Regions from separate parts of the Micromonospora narathiwatensis genome, predicted to be linked through region 1. Evidence: riboswitches for the same ligand, from Rfam matches in the RefSeq annotation. Region 1 holds a riboswitch; each other region holds the start of a gene.
What was found. A riboswitch is a leader RNA that binds a small molecule or an ion and turns the genes downstream of it on or off. The one in region 1 is predicted to bind cyclic di-AMP.
Positions count from the first base shown of each region.

Region 2: it holds a riboswitch for cyclic di-AMP, as region 1 does, so the genes downstream of both, GA0070621_RS12195 (LysM peptidoglycan-binding domain-containing protein) here and GA0070621_RS25990 (coiled-coil domain-containing protein) in region 1, are expected to answer to the same signal.
Region 3: it holds a riboswitch for cyclic di-AMP, as region 1 does, so the genes downstream of both, GA0070621_RS02995 (C39 family peptidase) here and GA0070621_RS25990 (coiled-coil domain-containing protein) in region 1, are expected to answer to the same signal.
Region 4: it holds a riboswitch for cyclic di-AMP, as region 1 does, so the genes downstream of both, GA0070621_RS23900 (C40 family peptidase) here and GA0070621_RS25990 (coiled-coil domain-containing protein) in region 1, are expected to answer to the same signal.

Region 1 covers NZ_LT594324.1:5,889,829-5,894,032, reverse strand. Annotated here, with positions in the region: gene GA0070621_RS26005 (DUF305 domain-containing protein) at 1-149, opposite strand, end outside; gene GA0070621_RS26000 (DUF6153 family protein) at 235-681, opposite strand; gene GA0070621_RS25995 (YibE/F family protein) at 774-2,090, shown strand; cyclic di-AMP (ydaO/yuaA leader) riboswitch at 2,245-2,375, shown strand; gene GA0070621_RS25990 (coiled-coil domain-containing protein) at 2,380-3,399, shown strand; gene GA0070621_RS25985 (carbonic anhydrase) at 3,396-4,040, opposite strand.
Region 2 covers NZ_LT594324.1:2,761,624-2,765,827, forward strand. Annotated here, with positions in the region: gene GA0070621_RS12185 (M4 family metallopeptidase) at 1-1,061, shown strand, start outside; gene GA0070621_RS12190 (hypothetical protein) at 1,184-1,639, opposite strand; gene GA0070621_RS12195 (LysM peptidoglycan-binding domain-containing protein) at 1,834-2,493, opposite strand; cyclic di-AMP (ydaO/yuaA leader) riboswitch at 2,493-2,666, opposite strand; gene GA0070621_RS12200 (glycoside hydrolase family 3 protein) at 2,820-4,204, opposite strand, start outside.
Region 3 covers NZ_LT594324.1:655,375-659,578, reverse strand. Annotated here, with positions in the region: gene GA0070621_RS29755 (peptidoglycan-binding protein) at 1-82, shown strand, start outside; gene GA0070621_RS03000 (alpha/beta fold hydrolase) at 132-899, opposite strand; gene GA0070621_RS02995 (C39 family peptidase) at 1,004-1,867, opposite strand; cyclic di-AMP (ydaO/yuaA leader) riboswitch at 2,070-2,212, opposite strand; gene GA0070621_RS02990 (hypothetical protein) at 2,502-3,275, opposite strand; gene GA0070621_RS02985 (hypothetical protein) at 3,416-3,928, opposite strand.
Region 4 covers NZ_LT594324.1:5,454,129-5,458,332, reverse strand. Annotated here, with positions in the region: gene GA0070621_RS23915 (zinc metalloprotease) at 1-300, shown strand, start outside; gene GA0070621_RS23910 (pyridoxamine 5'-phosphate oxidase family protein) at 374-937, opposite strand; gene dcd (dCTP deaminase) at 1,016-1,594, shown strand; gene GA0070621_RS23900 (C40 family peptidase) at 1,641-2,672, opposite strand; cyclic di-AMP (ydaO/yuaA leader) riboswitch at 2,685-2,822, opposite strand; gene GA0070621_RS23895 (N-acetylmuramoyl-L-alanine amidase) at 3,029-4,204, shown strand, end outside.

The sequences.
Region 1 (4,204 bases):
GCGGAGGGCGAGCCGCTGCCCGCCGAGCCGGTGCCGTGGCCGGAGCCGGCGGTCGAATGGTCGGTACCGCCGCAGGCGGCCAGGGCCAGCGCGGCGGTGACGGTCGCGCCGGCCAGGGCGGCCCGACGCACAAGGGTACGAGTGAACACGGTTGAGCCTTTCGGTGTCGGAAGATACGCAGCGGACGGCGGACGCGGGTCACCGGTTCTTCCGGTCCACCCGCGCCGGGGCGTCCTATCTGCGCAGCACCGACGCCGTCGCCAGGCGCAGCCCGTACGGCCGGGGCGGCGGGGCGCGCGGCCCGCGGGCGGCGCGTGCCGGGCCGCCGAGGGTCAGCCCGCCGGGCCGTGACCCGGCCCGTAGCAGCACGGCGACCAGCAGGGCCACCGCGAACGCGCCGAGAACCGCCAGGCACACGCTCCACCCGGACGGGTCGCCGCCGAGGTCACGTAGCGGCAGCACACCCGCGTGACAGCCGTCGCCCGGACAGCTCTCGACCATGGTCGGCGCGGCGGCGGCCGGGCGCCCGCCGATGTGCCCGCCGTCATGCCCGCCGGACCGGCCGGCGGCACCGTGCGCGCCGTGCCCGAGGGTGTGCATGGCGGCCAACCCGACCAGCGTGCAGAGCAGCAACAGGAGCCGGACCCACCGCCCGGTCGTCAGCGCCGCCTCCGTACGCACGCCGACCACGCTAGCCGGTGCGGCAGGGCCGACTACGGTGAACCACCGGCCCGGCGACACGTGTCCGGCTGTGAATCGTTGGGAGTCTCGCCATGGGCGCCGACCACACCCGTCCCGCTCCGTCCGCCCCGCCCGGGGTACGACGGATCCTCGTCGCGACGGTGGTGCCACTGTTCCTGCTCACCGTGGTCGCCGCGATCGTGCTCTGGCCACGGGACACCCGGGAGCCGACGGCCGACCCGGACGTGCCCCGCTACCACGGCACGGTGACCCGGGTGGTGACCGAGCCCTGCCCGCCGGCGGCGGAGACGCCGGAGGGCGGTCCGGGCGACTCCACCGGCCCGTGCGGAACGGTCACCGTCACCGCCGAGCAGGGCCCGGCCGCCGGGCGGCAGGTCGAGGTGCCCCTACCGGCCGGACCCGGCGCGCCCCGGGTCGAGGTGGGCGACGCGGTCGTGCTGGTCGAGCTGACGGACCCGGCCGACCCGGCGGCGAAGAGCTACCAGATCGCCGAACACCAGCGCGGCGCGCCACTGGTCTGGCTCGCCGTACTGTTCGCCGCCGCCATCGTCGCGTTCGGCCGCTGGCGCGGGCTGGCCGCGCTGGGCGGCCTGGTGGCGAGCTTCGCCATCCTGCTCGGTTTCGTGCTGCCGGGGATCGGCGCGGGCCAGCCGCCCCTGCTGGTGGCCATCGTCGGGTCAGCGCTGATCATGTTCGTGGTGCTCTACCTGACCCACGGGATCACCACGCAGACCTCGGTGGCCGTGCTCGGCACCCTGGGCAGCCTGGTACTGACCGGCCTGCTCGGCGCCGTGGCCACCGCGACCACCCATCTGACCGGCTTCGGCAGCGAGGACGCCACCACCCTGTCGATGTTCCAGGGCGAGGTCGACCTGCACGGGCTGCTCCTGGCCGGCATCATCATCGGCTCCCTCGGCGTCCTGGACGACGTCACCGTCACCCAGGCCGCCACGGTCACCGAGCTGTCGTACGCGAACCCGGGGCTGTCCCGGATCCAGCTCTACCGGGCGGCCACCCGGGTGGGCCGCGCGCACATCGCCTCCACGGTCAACACGATCGTGCTGGCGTACGCGGGCGCGTCGCTGCCGTTGCTGCTCCTGCTTGTCGCCGACTCCCGCCCGCTGAGCCAGATCCTGACCAGCGAGTTCATGGCCCAGGAGATCGTCCGCAGCATCGTGGCCACGCTCGGCCTGGTGGCCGCCGTACCGCTGACCACCGGGCTGGCCGCGGTGGTCACCGCCGCCGGCCGGCGGGCCGGGTCGGACACCGAGCCGGCGAGGCCGCCCGCGGCCCGGCCACCGGCGGAGCGGGGCGAGGCCCTGGAGGCGCTCGGCGGGGCGGTCGCGGGGCGGCGCGGACCGTCGGGGAGCACGGAGGCCGCATGGTGAAACTCCGCAGCGTGACCGCCGGCTTGAAACGCGACGCTGGTCACGCAGGGCTACGGCGAAATCGCGCTATTGGTCGGCTTCCGGACGTAGATCGCCGCGGGGACTGTCAGGTAACGTCGCTGCCGGTCACCGCCGAAGGCGCGCTGCGGCGCCTGCGGTGCCACCGCCCAATCGCTCGAAGGCGAGCCGGGGAACCAGGTACCTGGGGTGAATCCGCGCCAGCGGTAGGGGCCACTTCCGTCCCGAACCCGGCAGCTAACCCGGTCGGCGGTCGACGGAAGGGAACACTGTGACGGCACCCCTGCGCCACTGGTTGACACCCGTGGTGGCCGTACTCGCCGCGTTCGCCATCGTCGCCGGGCCGACCCCGGCCATGGCCGCGCCCGCCAACCCCACCCCTTCAGGGCACGAGGAGGACAACGATCCTCCGCTCATCACGGACGTCCTCGACGCCACGAACCGCGCCTACCTTCAGGCCAAGGCGAAGCTGGAGAAGTCGAAGCAGCGCCAACTCCAACTGGCCCTGGAGGTACGGGCGGCACAGGCCGAACTCGACGCGCTGCGCCCGCAGGTCGGCCAGATCGCCGCGCAGTCGTACCGCACCGGCCGGATCGGCGCGATGGCCATGCTGTTGGAGAGCAACACACCCGACTCCTTCGTCCGGCGGGCCGCCGCCCTCGACGAGCTGAACATGGTCAACGCGCAGCGGCTGGCGGAGGTCAACGCGGCGAAGACCCGCGCGGAGCAGGCCAAGATCGCGCTCGACGGCGAGGTGCGCGAGCAGGAGAAGCAGAAGAACGCGATGGCCCGGGAGAAGGTCGCGGCGGAGAAGGCGTTGTCGCTGGTCGGCGGGCGTGGCTTCACCGGCGGTCTGGTCTCGGCCACCTCGCCGGTGGCCCGGATCGGGCCCGGTCGCAGCGCAGACGGCGGCTGGAAGCCCGAGTCGTGCAGCGAGAAGGACCCCACCACCTCGGGCTGCATCACCCCGCGCACTCTGCACGCCTACAAGGAGGTCCGGCGAGCCGGTTTCACCCGCTTCGCCGGCTGCTACCGGTCCGGCGGCCCGTGGGAGCACCCGAAGGGCCGGGCCTGCGACTGGTCGTTGCAGAACAGCGGCTTCGCGCCCTGGCACAACAACGACACCCGGATGTACGGCAACAACGTCGCCGCCTTCCTCATCCGCAACGCGGACCGGCTGGGCATCTACTACGTGATCTGGAACCGGCAGATCTGGTTCCCGGCGACCGGCTGGAAGTCCTACAGCGGGCCCTCCAACCACACCGATCACGTCCACATGTCGTTGCTCTAGTCGCCGTCGTCGGTCAGCGTCGTGGTCGGGGTGCCGGCGGGCACCTCGGCCACCATCCGCACCTCGCCCGCGCTGAGCCGGTACGACATGCCGGCCACCGCGCACCGGCCCGCGGACACCAGCTCGGCGAGCACGGTGGACCGGGCGAGCAGCGCCTCCAGCGTCTGCGCGATGTGGATGTCGACGATCCCGTCCACGTCCTCGATGCCCTGCCGGGCGGCCCGGCGGAGGCTGGGCACGACGGCCTCCACCACGGCACCGAGGTGCCCGGCCGGGGAGGTGCCGGTGGCGACGGCGTCCCGGGCGGCCTGCACCGCCCCGCAGGAGTCGTGGCCGAGCACCACGACCAGTGGTACGCCGAGCACGGTGATCGCGTACTCGACGCTGCCGAGCACCTCGGGGCCGACGGTGTGGCCGGCGGTCCGCACCACGAAGACGTCGCCCAGGCCGCGGTCGAAGATGATCTCGGCGGCGAGGCGGGAGTCGGAGCAACCGACGATCACCGCGAAGGGGTGCTGGCCGTCCGCGACGGCGGCCCGGTGCCCGGCGTCCTGATTCGGATGATGGGGTACGCCGGTGACGAAACGACGGTTTCCGGCGTACAGCTCGGCGAGCGCCTGTTCGGGAGTGGTCGGCGTCACGGCAGTCACCTCGTCCTCGCGCGAAACGACCTGGTCGACCCGGTCGGCGGCGGAGACGGCCGCGCGAACCACCGTCACACCCACAGCCAAGATACGTCAAGATTTACGTGATACAGATTTCATGTGTTGGTCGACGCTTGACCGGACGGCAGCGGAACCGGGCC
Region 2 (4,204 bases), 3.1 Mb from region 1:
TCGGCCACGGCATCGACGACAAGACCCCGGGCGGCATCTCCGGCAGCGGCACCCAGGAGTTCGTCGCCGACACCTTCGGCGCCGCGACCGAGTGGTTCGCCAACGAGCCGGCGGCGTACGACGCTCCCGACTTCCTCGTCGGCGAGAAGATCAACCTGGTCGGCAGCGGCCCGATCCGCAACATGTACAACCCGTCGGCGCTCGGCGACCCGAACTGCTACTCCAGCAGCATCCCCAGCACCGAGGTGCACAAGGCGGCCGGCCCGGGCAACCACTGGTTCTACCTGCTGGCCATGGGCAGCAACCCGACCAACGGCCAGCCGACCAGCCCGACCTGCAACAGCAGCACCGTGACCGGCCTGGGCATCCAGCCGGCCATCAAGATCATGTACAACGCGATGCTGCTGAAGACCACGTCCTCGTCGTACCTGAAGTACCGCACCTGGACGCTGCAGGCGGCGAAGAACCTCTACCCGAGCAGCTGCACCGAGTTCAACACCGTCAAGGCCGCCTGGGACGCGGTCAGCGTGCCGGCGCAGTCCGGTGACCCGACCTGCACCAGCGGCTCGCCGACGCCGACCCCGAGCTCCTCGACGACCCCGCCCGCGGGCTGCTCGGGCCAGAAGCTGGCCAACCCCGGCTTCGAGTCCGGCAACGTGAGCTGGACCGCCAGCTCCGGCGTCATCACCAACTCGACCGGCCAGGCGGCGCACGGCGGCTCGTACAAGGCGTGGCTGGACGGCTACGGCACCACCCACACCGACACCCTGTCGCAGTCGGTGACGATCCCGTCCGGCTGCCGGGCGACCCTCAGTTTCTGGCTGCACATCGACACCGCGGAGTCGACCACGACCACCGCCTACGACAAGCTGACCCTCCAGGCGAACAGCACCACCCTGGCCACCTACTCCAACCTCAACAAGAACACCGGCTACGCGCAGAAGTCCTTCGACCTCTCGTCGTTCGCCGGCACCACCGTCACCATCAAGTTCACCGGCGCGGAGGACAGCTCGCTGCAGACCTCCTTCGTCATCGACGACACGGCGGTCGACCTCTCCTGATCACCGACGAAGCGGCCGGTCGTCGTCCTCCCGACGGCCGGCCGCTTCGTCAGCCGTGTCTCGTCCGTCTCGAAGGCGTCGTGAGCGGCTGGCCACCGTCCCGGAGCGGGACGCCGCTCGCCTCAGCGCTCCGCCCGGGCGCCCGTGTCGCCGCCCCGGTTGAGTCGGGCCATCACGTCCTCCATCGCCCGGCTGAACAGCTCCATCTGCCGTACCGACTGCTCCTGCAGCCCGCCGAGCCGCACGGCCAGGGCGTCGACGTCGGCCCGCGCCGAGGCGCTGACCTGGGCGTCGAGGTCGGCGAGGGCGGCGTTGACGGCCACCACGACGTGCCCGCAGACCGCCGCCATGCCCGCCTCGGCCAACTCCGGGTCGACGGCGACGGACTCGAGCCGGCCACCCTGGACGACCACGGCGCGGACCCGGCCGTCGGCCGCGGAGCCCTCGGCGCGGAGCAACCGCCCCGGGTCGCCGTCGGGTTGCTCGGCGGCCCGCGAACGCATCGAGGACAGCGCCTGCTGGGTCTGGGTGAGCAGTTCGTCGAGGCTAGCGGCCGCGGAGAACGGGTCGTTGGTCATAGCCGCGCTTTCTTCACGTCTTTCCGGAGCACCGTGACCTTAGCAACCACGCCCGACGGCGCCGACCCGGCCGGGCACGTCGGTGCGCCCCGCGCCGCTGCCATGCGGAGAGTGGCCACCCCGCCGGGAGTGGCCACTCTCCGCATGCGTCAGCGCCGATCGCGGGGACGGCAGGGTGCCGCCCCACGACGGGATCAGGACAGCCGCAGGCGCATGCCTGGGAAGATCAGGCCCGGGTCGTCACCGACCACCCGCCGGTTGCGCTCGTACAGCGCGTGCCAGCCGCCGGTGATGTCGCGCGCCTCGGCGATCTCGGACAGGGTGTCACCGCGCTTGACCACGTAGCTGCCGGTGCCGCCGGTGCTCGGCGCGGTACGCCGGTGGCCTCGGCTGGTCGACTGCTCGTGCCGCGACGCCCGCTCGCTTTTCGCCTTCTTCGGGGACCGGTGGTCGGCGGACTCCGACGTGGACGAGTAGTGCTTCGTCGAGCCGCCCTTGCGGCCGCAGACCGGCCAGGCGCCGATACCCTGCCCGTCGAGGACCTTCTCGGCGACGGCGATCTGCTCACCGCGGGTGGCCAGGTCGGCACGGCTGGCGTACCGCTGCCCGCCGTAGCCGTTCCAGGTGCCCTTCGAGAACTGGAGTCCGCCGTAGTAGCCGTTGCCGGTGTTGATGTGCCAGTTGCCGCCGGATTCGCACTGCGCGACGGCGTCCCAGTTCACGCTGGACGCACTGGCCGGCGCGGCCGGCCCGAGGATCGCGGCGGCACCGGTGGCGGCGCCGGCGACGAGCGCCCCGACGGCGACCCTGCGCCGGGTGAGGCGTCGGTGACGTGCGGTTTGTTCAGTTGCCATGTGGGTTTCCTCCACGCCGACGAGGTGAGCTGTCGGGTTCGGGCCGAGGAGCCCGGCCGCCGGATCGGCGGCTTCACCCCGAGGTGTCGAGCACCGAGGAACATGTGGGTCCCCCGCTCCCGCCTGAGGTCCAGGTACCACGAGCCGGTGGCGGGATTAGGCGTTACCGGCCCGTGGTGTCCGCGATCGCGAACGCAAACGACGTTAGGGACGGTTTCGGATGATCGCCCACTTCTTGTGAAGTTCTTCACCCGGCCGAGCGAAGGCGTCGCCGGTCGAGTTGCGCACCGTCCGAAGGTGCCTTACAACGCCGCGAACACCGCCGTTCAGTACGTCAGGCCGTACCCCTGCGGGAAGAGCGGCACCTGCCCGTCGCCGGCGTTGATGGGCTGCTGGCTGACCGAGTTCATCCAGGTCATCGGCAGTTTCCCGGTGGGCGCGTACGCGCCGAAGAGGACGTCGGCCACGCCACCACCCTCGGTGCCGGGCAACCAGGAGGCCAGCAGCGCGGTCCAGTTGGGCAACTCGGCGGCGATGTCCAGCGGCCGGCCGGAGATCAGCACCACGACCACCGGCACGCCGGCATTGCGCAGCGTCGCGATGGTTCGCAGGTCCTCCCGATCGAGGCTCATGCTGCCGGCGCGGTCGCCCTGGCCCTCGGCGTACGGCGTCTCACCGACCACGGCGACGGCCGCGCGGTAGGTCCGGTCGATGCCGGTGCCGCGCTGGTTGTAGGTGACCGTCGTGGTCGGACCGACCGCTGCCCGGATGCCCTGGAGGACGCTGGTGCCCGGGGTGACGGTGCCCGACCCGCCCTGCCAGGAGATGGTCCAGCCCCCACTCTGGTTGCCGATGTTGTCGGCGTTCTTGCCGGCAACGAAGATCTTGTTGTTGTCCGGGGCCAGCGGCAGGATCCCGGCGGTGTTCCTGAGCAGCACCTGCGACTCACGGACGGCCTGCCGGGCGAGCGTCCGGTGCGCGGCGTTGCCCACCGTCGGGGTCCAGCTCCGGTCGGTGTACGGCCGCTCGAACAGGCCCAGCTCGAACTTCTTGGTGAGGATCCGCCGGTTGGCGTCGTCGATCCGGCTCACCGGCACGTGCCCGTTCTGCACCTCGGCGCGCAGGGTGCTGATGAAGGTCTTCCAGGCGGTGGGGACCATGACCATGTCGATGCCGGCGTTGATCGCCGTGCTGACCTCGGCGGCGGTGAAGCCGGCGCTGCCGTCGATCTGGTCGATGCCGTTCCAGTCGGAGACGACGAAGCCGGAGAAGCCGAGTTCTCCCTTGAGGACGGTGGTGATCAGGTATTGGTTGCCGTGCAGCTTCACGCCGTTCCAACTGCTGTACGAGATCATCACCGCGCCGACACCGCGCTGCACGGCGGCCTGGAACGGGGGCAGGTGGATGGCCCGCAGGTCGGCCTCGCCGAGCTGGGTGTTGCCCTGGTCGACGCCGCCGTTGGTGCCGCCGTCACCGACATAGTGCTTGGCGGTCGCGAGCACCGACGTGGGCCCGCCGAGCGTGCCGCCCTGCAGGCCGGTGACCAGGGTGGACATGGCCGACGGCAGGTCCGGCGTCTCGCCGAAGGACTCGTAGGTGCGACCCCAGCGGTCGTTGCGGGCGACGCAGAGGCAGGGCGCGAAGTCCCAGTCGACACCGGTGCCGGAGATCTCCTCGGCGACGGCCTGGCCGATCCGCTGCACCAGCGCCG
Region 3 (4,204 bases), 1.4 Mb from region 1:
GCAGAACATGCTGTTGGCCATCTACGACGGCGTCACCCCACCCGCCCCGTCCGCCCTGCCCGCCACCGGCTGCACGTACTGACGGCAACCCGCGGTCGTGATGTCGTCGCCCCGTCCACGGGGCGACGGCGTCACGGCCGGTCGGGCGACGCGAACGGCGCGAGCAGGTCGAGAACGGCGGCCGCGTCCTCGACGTGCGCGTTGTGGCCGAGCCCCGGCAGGGTCGTCACCGGCACGCCCAACTCCTTGAGCTGCGCGTCGGTCACCATCGGGTCCTGCTCACCCCGGGCCAGCAGCACCGGCACGTCGGTCGCGGCGAGCAGGTCGGGCAACCGCGGCTCCCCCACCGCGAACGCGGCCGGGTCCATGGCCAGCCGCCAGCGGCCGTCCTCGCGGCGCAGCCCGGCGTCCACCACCGGATGGTCGGGGGCGAAGAGCCCGGCCAGCCCGGCGACCCGCAGGTAGCGGCGGGCCGCCTCGTCCCGGCTGGCGAACCAGGTCACCGGCCGTTCGGCCAGCTCGCGGGCCTTGTCCAGCTCGGTCGGGGACCAGGCGACCTTGATGCCGAGCCCGATCACCGCGTCGACCGGCAGGCCCCGTGTCCGCGCGGCCAGCGCCAGCGCCACCACCCCGCCGAGCGAGTGCCCGAGCACCACCAGCCGGTCGCGGGGGCCGAGCCGGTCGGCTACCGGGCCGAGACCCGCCACCACCCGGTCCGCGAGGTCCTCGAAGGAGTACGCCGGCAGCGGCGGCGACCAGCCGTGGCCGGCCAGGTCGGGGGCGAGCCAGCGCCCCGCCCAGCGGCTCTCCAGCAGCGGCGCCCAGGGCAGCCACACCTCGCCGGTGGCGCCCAGGCCGTGCAGCAGCAGCAGATGGCGGGTACCCGTCTCGTCGGCCATACGGCGCAGTGTCGCATCGGACCGGCCACCCGCGCGAGACACCGCGCATACGAGGTCGGGCACCGGCTCGGAGGAGCCGGTGCCCGACGGGGGGAGGGGTGCGATCAGGCCGAGTAGCCGCGGGTGGCGGCCCAGTTCGCCAGGTTGATGGTGGTGATCCAGTAGGACGGCACCGCCGGGTTGGCCGAGTCGGCGATCTTCACGGCCCGGCCGTCGTCCTGGTAGCCGACCACGGCGATGTAGTGGCCGCCGGGGAACGAGTGCCAGCCGCCGTTGGTGTCGGTGGCGGAGCCGGCGATGTTGACCACCACGCCCCGACCGTCGGTGACGGCCTTGACCACGTCGGCCTGGAGCTGGTCCATCTGGGCCGGGGTCGCGGCCTGGCCGGGGATCATGTGGGTCCGGTACGGGCTGCCCTTGACCATCTGATTCAGACCCCGGGTGGTGTCCTCGGCCGAGTTGGTGCCGTTCTCACCGGCGTTCAGCGGCACGGCCATCGCGTCCTGGGTGGTCTCGATGCCGCTCGCGCTCAGCGCGTTGCGCACCGCGGCCGGGCCACAGTTCCAGTAGGCGGTCTGCGCCTGGTAGTTGTAGTCGAGGACCTTGGTCGACGGCGGCGTCGGCTTCGGCTTCGCCGTACGGGTCACGTCCGGGTCCGCCTTGGCCTTGCTCGGCGACTCCGACGCGCTCGGCGAGTCGGACGGCGACGCGCTCGGCGAGTCCGACGGCGACGGGGCGGCGACGCGCGCCTCGCCGCGGCTGGCGACCTCGCCGAGCCGGGGGGCCAGCTCGGCGACGGCGGCGGTGTGCTCCTGACGGGCGGGCGCCTCATCGGCGCTGGCCAGCGCGGCACTGGCGCCGCCGGCGAGCACGAGGGCCGCCGCGGAGCCGGCGACGATCTGGTAGGGGCGCTCGGTCGCGAGGCGCCCCAGCTGACGCTTCAGGTGGTGCTTCACGTATTCCTCCACGAGGGCCTGAGCGGCGCACGCCGACCCGACGCGCGGACGGGGTCACGCGCGTTGCCGGGCGGGGTGGCCGCAGGAACGGGCAGCGCCGGTGAGCCGGGCTGCGGGGGCGGTTGCCGGAACTCGGTCGCCGGTCAGGCGAGCGAGGGCACCGCGGCTCCGTGGAGGCGGGGGGAGGATCGGGGGGAGGTTGGCACGAGGATGGCACTCCTTCCGTGGCCGCCTACCGGGTTAGCTGACGGATTCGGGCGGGAAGTACGCCCTACCGCGGGCCGCAGCTCGCGGATTCACCCCGGTGTTGCACTGGGTCCCCGGTTCGCGAAGATCACGATTAAGCGGGTCGGTACGGCGTCGCCACCTGCGATCGAAAACCGCACCGGACGCGCCGACACTACCGGTGGGCTCGCCTCCTGCCAACCGCTCCGACCTGCTTAAACATCGGAATTACCGGCGCCGACCGGAACAGCTCGCAACTGATGTGACTCAATGGGACAGGCAGTTATCCCGTAACCGCCGGGCAAGAATCGGACACCGCACCGATGATCGTTCCGGAATTGCGGGAGTCGATCGCCCGCACTGATCCGGATGACCGTTTCCGGGCAGACAGTGACGGGACTCACCGAACTTGGGTAACGATTCAGCCGACCCGTGCCGGGCGGAAGCGCGCGGCACCGCCGGCCGGCACCGCCGCACGGGTCGGGGCCACCGGCTCGGCACGGCGTACCGGGGCCGGCCCGGGGCGCAGCGCCTCGGTGGCGGCGTACGCCTCCAGGGCCAGGGCGCGGGCCGCGTCGGCGGCCAGCTCGGCGTCGCGCCAGGCCCGCTCCTCCCGCTCGGCGGCGGCCCGCCAACCGGCCCACCGGCCGTCGCGTACCACGCGGGCCAGGACGATCTCCTGCTCGGCCGGGTGCCGGCGCGGATCCCACCCGTTGCGGTGGGCCAGGACGTCGGCGAGCTGGCGGGCCGACAGGTCGCCGTGCCAGTGGGCCACCATCGCGGCGTGGTGCAGCCACCGTTCCCGGGCCGCGTACTCGGCCGGCGTGCGCCGGGTACGCGGCTCGGGCAGCACGGCGGCACCGGCGAGACGCCGGGCGCCCGCCTCGGCCTCGTCGTACGCCCGCCAGGCCCGGTCGGCCGCCGCCTGGGCGGTCAGCCACTGCTCACGGCGCCGGCGGGCGGTCTGCGCGGCCCCGGCGGCGGCCACCGCCACCTCGTCGGCGTACCGGCGCAGGTCGGCGTGGCGGGCCGCCTCCTCGGCGGCCGGGTCGGGGGCGTCCTCCACCGGAACGTCCCGTTCCGGCCTGGCGACGAGCGCGGCCAGCAGGCCCAGGGCGAGCACGAGCAGGGCCGACCAGATGGCGGCGGCCTCGGGGATCTTGCTGAGGAAGTGGTAGAGAACGGTCTGCTGCATGGTCGGCACCTCACGGGAACGATGTGACGGAGAGGTCCGCACCGGCCCGAGTGCGGGCGCGACCGGTTACGGGCGCCGTCGGGCGGGTGCGGGGTGAGGTTCGGTCGGTACGGCGAGGGCGGGCCGCGGCCCGCGGGTCGTCAGCGGGTGGGCGGGGCCCGGGAGCCGACGGTCGCCGGGACCAGCCCGACCAGGGCGTGCTGCCGGTCGGCCGGCAAAGCCACGGCCAGACGCGACGCCACCGGATCTGGCGCACCGACCGGCCCGACCTGCCGGCAATCGCTGCCGGCCCGATCGACCGCACCGGCCCGGTCGGCGGCACGGTCCCGATCGGCGGCACCGGCCCGGTCGGCGGTGCCGGTCCGGTCGGCGGTGCCGGTCCGGTCCGCGGCACCGGTCCAGCCGGTGCTGCCTGCTCCCGGCCCGACCCGAGCCGCCGAGCCCGGCGCGGAGTCGGCGGTGCCGACCCGGAGGGTCAGGGCCTCGACGGGGCCGGCGGCGAATCGGGGAGCGGCCTGCGCGGTCGCGGCCGGGCCGACGGGCAGCGCGGCCGCGCCGAGCGAGCAGGCGACCAACACGGCCAGGCTGGCCAGCGTGCGGGCCCACCAGCGCGCCACCCACCACACGGGACAGGTGAGCGCGATCGGAAGCACGGCTCCAACCTACCGCCGATGCCGCGGCGCCGCACCGCCGCCGGGCGTGTCGCGTCCGCGCGGATCCGGGCACTGACCAGGATGGACGGCCGCGGCGCGGGGCATCGGGCGGGTGGCGTGCGGCTCGGCCCGGGTCGGGCCGCGCGGCGTGCTCGACCGACCTGGGTCGCAGTCCGCATCACCGTGCACCAGATGGAAGGCCGGCGCCCCCACGCGCCGGACGGGCGAGCGGGACGCCGCCCGCTCAGCCCGATGGCGTAGGATTCCGGCTCCTGC
Region 4 (4,204 bases), 440 kb from region 1:
GGCGGCACCGCCACCAACTACAACCAGGGCGACACGGGCACCCACGAGATCGGCCACTGGCTGAACCTCTACCACACCTTCCAGGGCGGCTGCAGCGGCCAGGGTGACCAGGTCAGCGACACCCCGGCCGAGGCGTCGCCGGCGTACCAGTGCCCGACCGGGCGGGACACCTGCACCGCACCCGGCCTGGACCCGATCCACAACTTCATGGACTACACCTACGACTCGTGCATGTACGAGTTCACGCCCGGGCAGGCCAGCCGGATGCTGAGCGCCTGGAACGCCTACCGCGCGGCGTAACGGCTCCAGCACAGCACGGCAAAACGGTGCCGGTCCCGTCCGACGACGGGGCCGGCACCGGCTTTTGGGGGGCTCAGGCGGCCGGGCGACGGGTGTCGAAGCCGTGGCGGCCACGCCGGGCCTCGGACGACGCCACGTCGGACCGCCGCGTCGGGCCGGCCGCCCGCGGGTCGAGCCAGACCCGCACCTGCGGCCGGCCCGCCCCGAGGTGGGTCGCCCCGAGGTGGGTCGCCTGGTCGCGCCGGGTCAGCATCGCCACGTCGACGGTGAACTCGAACAGCCGCCAGTCGACCTGCGGCGCGGCCCGGCCAAGCGCGGCCACCCGGGCCACGGTGACCGGGTCGGTAACCGGAAGGGCCCAGCCGGCGACGTACGCCTCGTCGTCGCGCTCCTCCGGCGGGAACGAGTGCAGCGCGTAGCGGCCGTCGCGTTCGAGGTCGCGGCGCTTGGGCGACTCGATGACGAAGCAGTAGAGCCCCTCGTCGGTGATGACCGGGGAGACCGGGTGGACCCGGGGACCGCCGTCGGCGCGGACCGTGGCGAGGTAGCCGAAGCCCGGCCCGTACTGCTGCAGGAGAAGGCGGATCTCGTCGGCGAGTCGGGGCTCGTCGGCGGCGAATTCGGACCAGGAAGCCATGCGGACATTCTATCGAACACGTGTACGAGTGTGCAGTCCGACACGCAGGTCACCCGTACCGGTCGCTATGGTGTTCGGATGCTGCTCTCCGACCGCGACCTGGCCGCCGAGATCGAGGCGGGCACGCTCGCGCTGGAGCCCTTCGAGCCCGCGCTGGTGCAGCCGTCCAGCATCGACGTACGCCTCGACCGGCTCTTCCGGGTCTTCAACAACCATCTCTACACGCACATCGACCCGGCCGTGCAGCAGGACGACCTGACCTCGATGGTGGAGGTGCCCGAGGGCGAGCCGTTCGTGCTGCACCCGGGCGAGTTCGTGCTCGCCTCCACGCTTGAGGTGATCTCGCTCGGCGACCAGCTCGCCGGGCGGCTGGAGGGCAAGTCGAGCCTGGGCCGGCTCGGGCTGCTCACCCATTCGACCGCCGGTTTCATCGACCCGGGCTTCTCCGGGCACGTCACGCTGGAACTGTCCAACGTGGCGAACCTGCCGATCACCCTCTGGCCGGGCATGAAGATCGGGCAGCTCTGCATCTTCCGGCTCTCGTCGCCGGCCGAGCACCCGTACGGCTCGGCGGTCTACGGCTCGCGCTACCAGGGGCAGCGCGGACCCACGCCGAGCCGGTCGTGGCAGAACTGGCGCACCTGGCCCACCCGCTGAGCACGGCGCGAGGGCTCCCGCGAACGTGGGAGCCCTCGCGGACCGGTCAGCCGGGGCGGCCGTAGCTGTTGATCTGGCCGTCGTCGACGCGTTTCATCGTGATCGGTTTGCCCGCCTGGGAGGCGTGCACCACCCAGCCGTCGCCGACATACATCGCGACGTGGTGCAGGTCGCCGTAGTAGAAGACCAGGTCACCGGCGCGCAACTCGCCGCGGCTCACCCGCCGGGTGACGTCGTGCTGCTGCCGGGCGTTGTGCGGCAGCGAGACGCCGGCCTTGGCCCAGGCGGCCATGGTCAGGCCGGAACAGTCGTAATGGTCCGGGCCGGCGGCACCCCAGACGTAGATCTTGCCGATCTGGGCGCAGGCGAACTTGACCGCGACCCCGGCGGGGCCACCCGGGTAACCGGCGGGGCAGGGCGCCGGGCGCAGCGGGCCGCCGCCACCGTTGCCGTACACCTTGAGCCGCAGCTTCTGCAGCCGGGCGATCTCAGCGTCGATCTGCTTCTTCTTGGCCGCGAGCTGGGCCTCGGTACGGGCCAGTTGGGCGATCATGTCGTCCAGCGGCTTCTTCTTCGCGGCCAACTGGTCGCGCAGTTCGGCCACGGCCTGCACCTGCTGCTGCTGGCGGTGCGCGAAGCGGTCGAGCAGCTCAAGGCTGTCGACGATCTCGCCGGGCGACCGGCTGCCCAGCAGCGCGTTGACCGTGGAGATGTTGTTGCCCTTGTACGCGTCGGCGGCGAGTCCGCCGACCTGCCCGAGGGCCTCGTCGACCTGGGCCTGCAACGGGGTGATCTGCTTGGCCAGCGCGGCGGCCTGCTTGCGCTTGGCGGCAAGCTCTTCGCGGGTGGCGTTGACCTGCTCGATGATCGGTTCGAGCTTGTTCCAGTCCTGATCGATCTGGCGCTCGATCTCGGTGACCGACGGTTCGGCGTGGGCCGTGGCGCCGCCGGTCAGGACGACGGCGGTGCCGACCAGTGCGGCGAGGGCGGTGGTGAAGCGGGACCAGCGTGGACGCGGCGTAGCCGCCGACCGGTCGATTGACCGGACCGACGGTCGCCGCGGGGCATGGTGTGCCACCGGGCTCCGTACTCCTTCTTTCCTGACCGCCTACCGGGTTAGCTGACGGGTTCGGGCGGGAAGGGAGCCGCCCTACCGCACCACGGTGCGGATTCACCCCACGTACCTGGGTCCCCGGCTCGCCCGGAGGCGACTCGGCGGTGTCCGACCGCCACCACCCGGGCTGGGCGGTGAACCTACCGGTCGACGACAGATCAGAGTAGAGATCGTCGTTATCAATCCGCAACCCGCGACGCCGTGACCCTCCTATGAAGGTTTCTTTCGGGACGCATCGTTATCTGGAAAGCTATTGACCGGAGCCCATACGCGGGGCCAGGGTGAGGACGCAGTGACCCCCATCCTGATCTGGAGGTTCGATGCACCTCTCAGCCCTGCCATCGCGCAGACGGATACTGCTGGCCGCCGCCGTCGCGGCGGCCACCGCTCTCGCGACCAGCGGTCCCACCGCGGCGGCGCCCCTCACCGCCGGGACCACCGACAACCAGGACCGCCAGCAGCAGTACGCCGCCGCGGCAGCGGAGTACGGCGTGCCGCAGAGCGTCCTGCTGGGCGTCTCGTACCTGGAGTCCCGCTGGGACACCCACCCGGGCCAGCCCAGCACCAGTGGCGGCTACGGCCCGATGCACCTGACCGACGCCGCCCAGGTCGCCTCGACGCCGTCCAGCGCCCACGTCGACGAGGACGAGGACCCGCGCGGCGACGAGTCCCGGCCGCTCGCTCTCGACCCGGCGATCGCGGCGCGACCGAGCGGCGACCTGCTGCCGCAGGCGTCGCTGCAAACCCTCGACGCCGCCGCCGACCTCACCGGCGAGTCGAAGGAGACGCTGCGCACCGACGCCCTCGCCAACATCCGGGGCGGCGCGGCGCTACTCGCCTCGTACCAACAGGAGCTGGGCGGGCCGGTCGGTGCCGGCAGCGAGCCGGCGGCCTGGTACGGCGCGGTGGCCCGGTATTCCGGCGCGGACACCGAGGACGCCGCGGCGGCCTTCGCCGACGAGGTGTACGACCAGATCGGCCAGGGCGCCAGCCGGACCACCGACGACGGCCAGCGGGTGGCCCTCGCCGCCACGGCGGTGACGCCGGACCAGTCCGGGCTGCACAAGCTCGGGCTGCGTCGCGCCGAGCGCCCGGACGGCCTGGAGTGCCCGGTCCGCCTCGCCTGCGAGTGGATCCCCGCGCCCTACGCGAAGTACGGCCCGGGTTCCGGCGACTACGGCAACCACGACCTCGGCAACCGGCCGGCCCAGCAGAAGATCGAGTACATCATCATCCACGACACCGAGGGCTACTTCGGCCCGAGCGTGGGCCTGGTCCAGGACAAGACCTACCTGGGTTGGCACTACACGCTGCGCTCGGTGGACGGCTACGTCGCCCAGCACATCAAGGCCAAGAACGTGGGCTGGCACGCCGGCAACTGGTACGTCAACGCCAAGTCGATCGGCATCGAGCACGAGGGCTTCGCCGGCCACGGCACCTGGTACACCGAGGCGATGTACCGGACGTCGGCCAAGCTGGTCCGGCACCTGGCGCTG